DNA from 2 places in the Pseudomonas sp. H1_A03 genome. Region 2 is predicted to be linked to the other one. Evidence: predicted binding sites of a transcription regulator. Region 2 holds the regulator's gene; the other holds the start of a gene.
What was found. The regulator sigma-54, encoded in region 2, starts transcription at its own class of promoters, with help from an activator protein. The targets are predictions, from matches to a motif close to ANTGGCATNNANNTTGCTNT.

Region 1: AB4O35_RS09635 (sigma 54-interacting transcriptional regulator) is a predicted target of sigma-54. The motif match lies at 1,637-1,656, and genes of this name have one in related genera.

What each region holds. Positions count from the first base shown of each region.
Region 1 is NZ_CP162829.1:2,112,706-2,116,665, forward strand. It holds gene AB4O35_RS09635 (sigma 54-interacting transcriptional regulator) at 438-1,361, opposite strand; gene ychF (redox-regulated ATPase YchF) at 1,779-2,879, opposite strand; gene pth (aminoacyl-tRNA hydrolase) at 2,901-3,485, opposite strand; gene AB4O35_RS09650 (50S ribosomal protein L25/general stress protein Ctc) at 3,654-3,960, opposite strand, start outside.
Region 2 is NZ_CP162829.1:2,270,762-2,274,721, reverse strand. It holds gene lptA (lipopolysaccharide transport periplasmic protein LptA) at 1-140, shown strand, start outside; gene lptB (LPS export ABC transporter ATP-binding protein) at 140-865, shown strand; gene AB4O35_RS10435 (RNA polymerase factor sigma-54) at 1,051-2,544, shown strand; gene hpf (ribosome hibernation-promoting factor, HPF/YfiA family) at 2,620-2,925, shown strand; gene ptsN (PTS IIA-like nitrogen regulatory protein PtsN) at 2,936-3,400, shown strand; gene rapZ (RNase adapter RapZ) at 3,403-3,960, shown strand, end outside.

The sequences.
Region 1 (3,960 bases), 160 kb from region 2:
CTTTAGCGGCTATAAGTTGGTCCTCTTTGGCTCGCTGCTTTTCTCCCTCCATTTGAGTGTCAGCGTTTTGGTATGCGTTATATCCGCTGTACGGCGAATTGCTGGAACTTGGAATCATAGGTATATCTCCAATTTTCAATTTGAGTGTTCGCATCACGTGGGCCGATATTCGGATGTCAGGAGTACATGGTCATCCGTCTAGGACCACAAAATGAGTGGTGCTCGAAATTAATTAGTTCCAGATATTTACACCATGGCATTTCAAAATATTGCACGGTCTTCCAGCTTTGCTCTCGATGTAATACTTGCACAATGTTGCGGCATCTTTTTGAACAATCATGGCTTTCATGTATAGTTCTTGGCGAGCGTAAACGCGCCGTTTAGAGTGTGTCATTGTTGGTGGAAAGTCATGGTTTTCAGTGGATGAGCCTGCGGCCTTAACTCAATAATATGTCCAGTTGTTTCATTCGGTAATATAGCGTCCGCTTGGCCACTCCCAATTCCTTCGCTGCGCCATCCACACAGTGAGCGTTGCGGTGTAGAGATTCCTCGATCAGTACTTTTTCGATTTGTTGCATTCGCTCTTTAAGACTCGACTTGATTCGCGGAATGCCCACCTCAGCCGCCGCCAGGGGCGTCAAGCCCAATACAAAGCGTTTAGCCGTAGAGCGTAGTTCGCGCACATTGCCCTGCCATGAATGGCATAGCAGTTGCTGGAGTAGTTCGCTGGAGGGGCAGGGAGTAGTGCAGTGATAGTAGGCGGCTTCCTGCCGAGTCATGTTCAGAAATAAAGGGATGATGCGTTCGCGCCGATGACGCAGTGGGGGAAGACTAATATTGACAACATTAAGGCGGAAATACAGGTCCCGTCTGAACCTACCTTGCTCGACCATCTCATGCAGTGATTGTTGGGCGGACGCGATGACACGCATGTCCACCGGTATGAACCGGGTTGAGCCCAAGCGCTCAACACCCCGCGACTCCAGCGCCCGTAACAGCTTGGCTTGCAATGCGAGTGGCATGCTATCGATCTCGTCCAAGTACAAGGTGCCCAGGTGTGCGGCCTCGATGACGCCTGCTCGTGACTGTACTGCACCGGTGTACGCGCCGCTATTGACGCCGAACAGTTGGCTTTCGGCCAAGCTTTCCGGGATGGCGGCACAGTTAACCGCAATGAAGTTTCCCTTGCGGTGGGAGAGGTAGTGGATGTGTTGTGCCAGTGTATCTTTACCGGTACCTGTTTCTCCCAGCAAGAGAATATCTATATCAAGAGTGGCGGTATTGTTTATAGTTGTTTGGATGCTCGGGCAATCAGGAAAGGTTATATCTGTTATGAGCCTGTTCTGGCTAATCGTCGACATAGCAATTTGCTCCAATGCAGAGGCCGCTTTCAGAGGGCTATCTCCCTATGTTCTTAGTTAATCAGGATTTTTTTATGTTGTCATGATGGGGGCAAAACTTTGGGGGAGGTGAAGTGTGTAATTTGAAAAAATTAAAAAATTACAAGTGTTGATTTGTGTTTTTTTTTAAGTTTTGCGTAAGAGAAATCTTAAAATTATAGTAAGTAGTTTTTAGCGGCTTGGTATTTTTCTGAGTGCCGTAATTAGTTATAAGTTTTTTGTGTTTTTAAAGTGTTAGAGCAAGTTTCACGCTCAGGAATTTTGTCATTTTATCTAGCAGTTTCAAATTTCCCGACATTCGAGTTCGTTCAAGCGCCCACAAAAAAGCCGATGCAATGCATCGGCTTTTTTTAGCTCGGTATAAACCGCAGGCAGCACTTACACGTTGAAACGGAAGTGCATCACATCGCCATCTTTAACGATGTATTCCTTACCTTCCAAGCGCCACTTACCGGCTTCCTTGGTACCGGCTTCGCCCTTGTACTGGATGAAGTCGTTGTAGGCGATCACTTCGGCGCGGATGAAGCCCTTCTCGAAGTCGGTGTGGATCACGCCGGCAGCCTGTGGCGCGGTGGCGCCGACTTTGACGGTCCAGGCGCGGACTTCTTCGACACCGGCGGTGAAGTAAGTCTGCAGGTGCAGCATTTCGTAGCCAGCGCGGATCACTCGGTTCAGGCCAGGCTCTTCCAGGCCCAGGGCCTCGAGGAACATGTCTTTTTCTTCGCCGTCATCCAGCTCGGCGATTTCTGCTTCGATCTTGTTGCACACCGGAACCACGATCGCGCCTTCTTCGTCGGCAATGGCCTTGACCACGTCCAGCAGCGGGTTGTTCTCGAAGCCGTCTTCAGCAACGTTGGCGATGTACATCACAGGCTTGGTCGTCAGCAAATGGAAGCCCTTGATCATCGCTTTTTCGTCGGTGCTCATGTTCTTCATCAGGCTGCGCGCAGGCTTGCCTTCGGTGAAGTGAGCAATCAACTGCTCCAGCAGGCCTTTCTGGACCACTGCGTCCTTGTCGCCGCCCTTGGCGTTACGCGCGACTTTTTGCAGTTGCTTTTCGCAGCTGTCGAGGTCGGCGAAGATCAGTTCCAGGTCGATGATCTCGATGTCACGCTTCGGGTCAACGCTGTTGGAGACGTGAATCACGTTCTCGTCTTCGAAGCAGCGGACCACGTGGGCGATCGCATCGGTTTCGCGGATGTTGGCCAGGAACTTGTTACCCAGGCCTTCACCTTTCGACGCACCGGCTACCAGGCCGGCGATGTCGACGAATTCCATGGTGGTCGGCAGGATGCGCTTGGGATTGACGATGGCCGCCAATGCCGCCAGGCGCGGGTCCGGCATAGCCACGATGCCGCTGTTGGGCTCGATGGTGCAGAAGGGGAAGTTCTCCGCTGCAATACCGGACTTGGTCAGGGCGTTGAACAGGGTGGATTTGCCGACGTTGGGCAGGCCGACGATGCCGCAATTGAATCCCATGGTGTTTCCCCTCGGTAAGAGTCAAGCCTTCTGGCTGTGCAGGTTTTTCATCGCGCGGTTCCATTCACCGGCGAAGATATCCGGCAGCACGCCGAGGGCAAAATCGATGCTGGCATCGAGTTTTTCCTGTTCGGCGCGTGGCGCACGACCCAGGACGAAATTTGAAACCATACTGGCAACGCCTGGGTGGCCAATGCCGAGCCGCAGACGGTAGAAATTATTCTGATTACCCAGCTGCGCGATGATGTCGCGCAGGCCATTGTGCCCGCCATGCCCGCCGCCGAGCTTGAGCTTGGCAACGCCGGGTGGCAGGTCCAGTTCGTCATGGGCCACCAGGATTTCCTCGGGTTTGATCCGGAAGAAGCCCGCAAGCGCCGCGACAGACTGGCCGCTGCGGTTCATGTAGGTGGTGGGAATCAGCAGACGAACATCCTGACCCTGATGCGAGAAGCGCCCGGTCAGGCCAAAATATTTGCGATCGGCCGCAAGGTTTACACCTTGTGCGTGGGCGATGCGCTCAACAAAAAGGGCCCCCGCGTTATGCCGGGTCTGTTCGTATTCGGCGCCTGGATTTCCCAGGCCAACGATCAGTTTAATGGCAGTCACGACAGGGGCCCTTCCTTTGGAGTTGTGGATAACATCGCCGCAACCTGGTTGCGGCGAAAGTGGACGACAGAAGCTAACTTATCCAGAGATAAACTTCGCGTTATCGCCCGCTTTCTCGCTACGTTTCGGTCCGCGATGTTTCCTCAAGCTCCGACGTTACAGAGCAAATTACTCTGCAGCGGTTTCGCCTTCTTCATCTTCTGCTACTACACGTGGCGCGTGGACGTTGGCAACAGCCTTGTCGTCGTCGTGAGCCAGTGCTACGAACTCAACGCCTTTAGGGGCTTTGAGGTCGGACAGGTGGATGATGGTGCCGATTTCAGCAGCCGACAGGTCGACTTCGATGAACTCAGGCAGGTCTTTCGGCAGGCAGCTTACTTCCAGCTCGGTGGCGGTGTGGGAAACAACGCCGCCTTTCTTGACTGGAGCTTCTTCACCGATGAAGTGCACAGGCACGATAGCGGTCAGCTTTTGA
Region 2 (3,960 bases):
GCAACTCCACGGAAGGTGAGAAGATCACCTACGACACCGTGAAACAGATCGCTAACGCCGGTCGTGCCAATGGCAACAAGGTCACCGCACCGCGCCCACGCATCGACATGGTTATCCAGCCGAAGAAGAAGGCCGAGTAATGGCAACCCTGAAAGCCCAGCATCTGGCCAAGGCCTATAAAGGCCGTCAGGTCGTGCGCGACGTCAGCCTGTCGATCGACAGCGGCCAGATCGTCGGCTTGCTCGGCCCCAACGGCGCCGGCAAGACCACCTGCTTCTACATGATCGTCGGGCTGGTCCAGGCGGATCAGGGTCGCGTACTGATCGATGACTTGGACGTGAGCCACCAGCCGATGCACGGCCGTGCCCGCGCCGGTATCGGCTATCTTCCGCAGGAAGCGTCGATCTTCCGCAAACTGTCGGTGGCCGATAACATCATGGCCATCCTCGAGACCCGCAAGGAACTCGACCGTGACGGTCGTCGCAAGGAGCTGGAAAGCCTGCTGCAGGAATTCCACATCAACCATATCCGCGACAACCTCGGCATGAGCCTGTCCGGTGGTGAGCGCCGCCGCGTAGAAATCGCTCGTGCCCTGGCCACTGCACCGAAGTTCATCCTGTTGGACGAACCGTTTGCCGGCGTCGACCCAATATCGGTCGGCGACATCAAGCAGATCATTCACCACCTCAAGGCTAAGGGCATTGGCGTGCTGATCACCGACCACAACGTCCGTGAGACGCTCGATATCTGCGAAACCGCGTATATCGTCAACGATGGTCAACTGATCGCTGAAGGCGACTCCGCCACCATCCTGGCCAATGAACTGGTCAAGGAAGTGTACCTGGGTCACGAGTTCCGCCTGTAAACACCGTGGTGTCACGGCCGATTGCCAAGGTGCGCGGGAGTCAATGAAAACCTCTGGATTTTTATTGTTACCGCGCTCTAGGCAAAGCCCCCGATATCAGGCATATAATTTGCTTATGTTTGGCGCTCACGCGCCCTGTCGTGGATGGCGCATTGCGCCGGCGAATAAGGTGTTAAGCCCCTGCCATGAAACCATCGCTAGTCCTGAGAATGGGCCAGCAGCTGACGATGACACCGCAGCTGCAACAGGCCATCCGCCTGCTCCAATTGTCGACCCTGGACCTGCAACAGGAAATCCAGGAGGCCCTGGAGTCCAATCCGATGCTCGAACGCCAGGAAGAAGGCGACGACTTCGATAATGCAGACCCGCTGGCCGATAACATCGAGCAAAAACCCAACCCCGATGCGCAGGAACCCTCCTATCAGGAAACCGCCCCAACGGTGGATAACCTCGAGGAAGGCGACTGGAACGAACGCATTCCCAACGAGCTTCCCGTCGACACCGCCTGGGAAGACGTCTACCAGACCAGCGCCAGCAGCCTGCCCAGCAATGACGATGACGAGTGGGATTTCACCACCCGCACCTCCGCCGGCGAAAGCCTGCAGAGCCACCTGCTGTGGCAACTGAACCTGGCGCCGATGTCGGACACCGATCGCCTGATCGCCGTGACCCTGATCGACTGCATCAATAACCAGGGCTACTTGGACGAGACGCTTGAGGAAATTCTCGAAGCATTCGACCCTGAACTGGATATCGAGCTGGACGAGATCGAAGCCGTCCTGCACCGCATCCAGCAGTTCGAACCCGCTGGCATCGGTGCGCGCTCCCTCAGCGAATGCCTGCTGCTGCAATTGCGCCAACTGCCCGCCAAGACCCCCTGGCTCGCCGAGGCCCAGCGCCTGGTCACCGATTACATCGACATGCTGGGCAGCCGCGACTACAGCCAACTGATGCGCCGCATGAAGCTCAAGGAAGACGACCTGCGCCAGGTCATTGAGCTGGTACAAAGTCTCAACCCGCGTCCTGGCTCGCAAATCGAGTCCAGCGAAGCCGAATACGTGGTTCCCGACGTGATCGTGCGCAAGGATAACGAGCGCTGGCTGGTTGAACTGAACCAGGAGTCGGTGCCACGCCTGCGGGTCAACCCGCAATACGCCGGTTTTGTGCGTCGCGCTGACACCAGCGCCGATAACACCTTCATGCGCAACCAATTGCAGGAAGCTCGCTGGTTTATCAAGAGCCTGCAAAGCCGCAACGAAACCCTGATGAAAGTGGCCACCCAGATCGTCGAGCACCAGCGCGGCTTCCTGGAATACGGCGACGAGGCGATGAAACCGTTGGTACTGCATGACATCGCCGAGGCGGTTGGCATGCATGAATCGACGATTTCTCGGGTAACCACGCAAAAATTCATGCATACCCCACGGGGTATTTATGAACTGAAATACTTTTTCTCCAGCCACGTCAGCACCTCCGAAGGCGGTGAATGCTCGTCCACGGCGATTCGCGCGATCATCAAAAAACTGGTTGCCGCGGAAAATCAGAAAAAGCCATTGAGTGACAGTAAGATCGCTGGTTTACTGGAGGCACAAGGCATTCAGGTCGCCCGTCGAACCGTCGCCAAGTACCGCGAGTCCCTCGGGATCGCGCCTTCCAGCGAGCGTAAGCGTTTGATGTGACGGGCGGGCCACAGCGTTCCAGTGGCAGGCGCTTTCGCCTGTCGCTTTATGCACTGGCAACGAAGGAGAAGCTGTATGCAAGTCAACATCAGTGGACACCAGCTGGAAGTCACCAAACCCCTGCGTGAATACACCGAAAGCAAGCTGAACAAGCTTGCGGGGCATTTTGACAAGATCACCAACGTGCAGGTCATCATGGAGGTCGATAAGCTCAAGCAGAAAATCGAGGCCACCCTGCACGTACCGAATGCCAAGCTCGTCGCCAATGCGGAACATGAGGACATGTACGCGGCGATCGACTCGCTCTACGACAAGCTGGACCGCCAACTCATAAAGCATAAGGAAAAGAATCTGCACCTGATGCAAGGTACAGGTCGTTAACTCTCCCCCCATGATCCGACTTGAAACCATCCTGACCCCCGGCCGTTCCCTTGTGAACGTGCCGGGCGGCAGTAAAAAACGCGCCCTCGAACAAATTGCCAACCTGATCGGCCGTGAAGTGCCTGAACTGGAAACGCAAACTGTGTACGAGGCACTGATTGCTCGTGAAAAACTTGGCTCGACCGGTTTTGGTAACGGCATCGCTATTCCCCACTGCCGCCTCAAAGGCTGCGAGACGCCTGTCAGCGCCCTGCTGCACTTGGACCATCCCATCGATTTCGACGCTATCGATGGCGCCCCGGTCGACCTGCTGTTTGTTTTGCTGGTCCCGGAAGCTGCCACCGATGCACACCTGGAACTGCTTCGGCAGATCGCCAGCATGCTCGACCGCAAGGAAGTACGCGACAAACTGCGCAGTGCCAGCAGTAATGAGGCGCTGTATCAGGTTGTCGTGGACGAACAGAACGGGCAGTAATCATGCGCTTGATCATCGTCAGCGGCCGTTCCGGCTCAGGTAAAAGCACCGCCCTCAATGTCCTTGAGGACAGCGGTTTCTACTGCATCGACAATTTGCCCGCCGGCCTGCTGCCGGAATTGGCGGAACGCGCGCTGATCCATACTGAACTGGCGCAACCCCTGGTCGCCGTTTCGATAGATGCCCGCAACCTGCCCAGCCATCTTGAGCGATTTCCACAATTGCTCGAGGAAGTGCGGGCCAAGCACATTCATTGCGATGTGCTGTACCTGGATGCCGACGAAGAGACGCTGCTCAAGCGTTTCTCCGAAACACGCCGACGCCACCCCCTCAGCAGCCCTCACCGCTCCTTGGCCGAAGCCATCGAGGACGAAACCAAGCTGCTGGGACCGATCATTGACCTCGCCGACCTCAAGATCAACACCACCAGCCTTAACCTCTACCAGCTGCGCGATGCCATCAAGCTGCGCCTGTTGAACCAGCCGGAGCCAGGCACGGCGTTTCTCGTGGAGTCGTTTGGTTTCAAGCGCGGAATGCCGGTAGATGCAGACTTGGTGTTT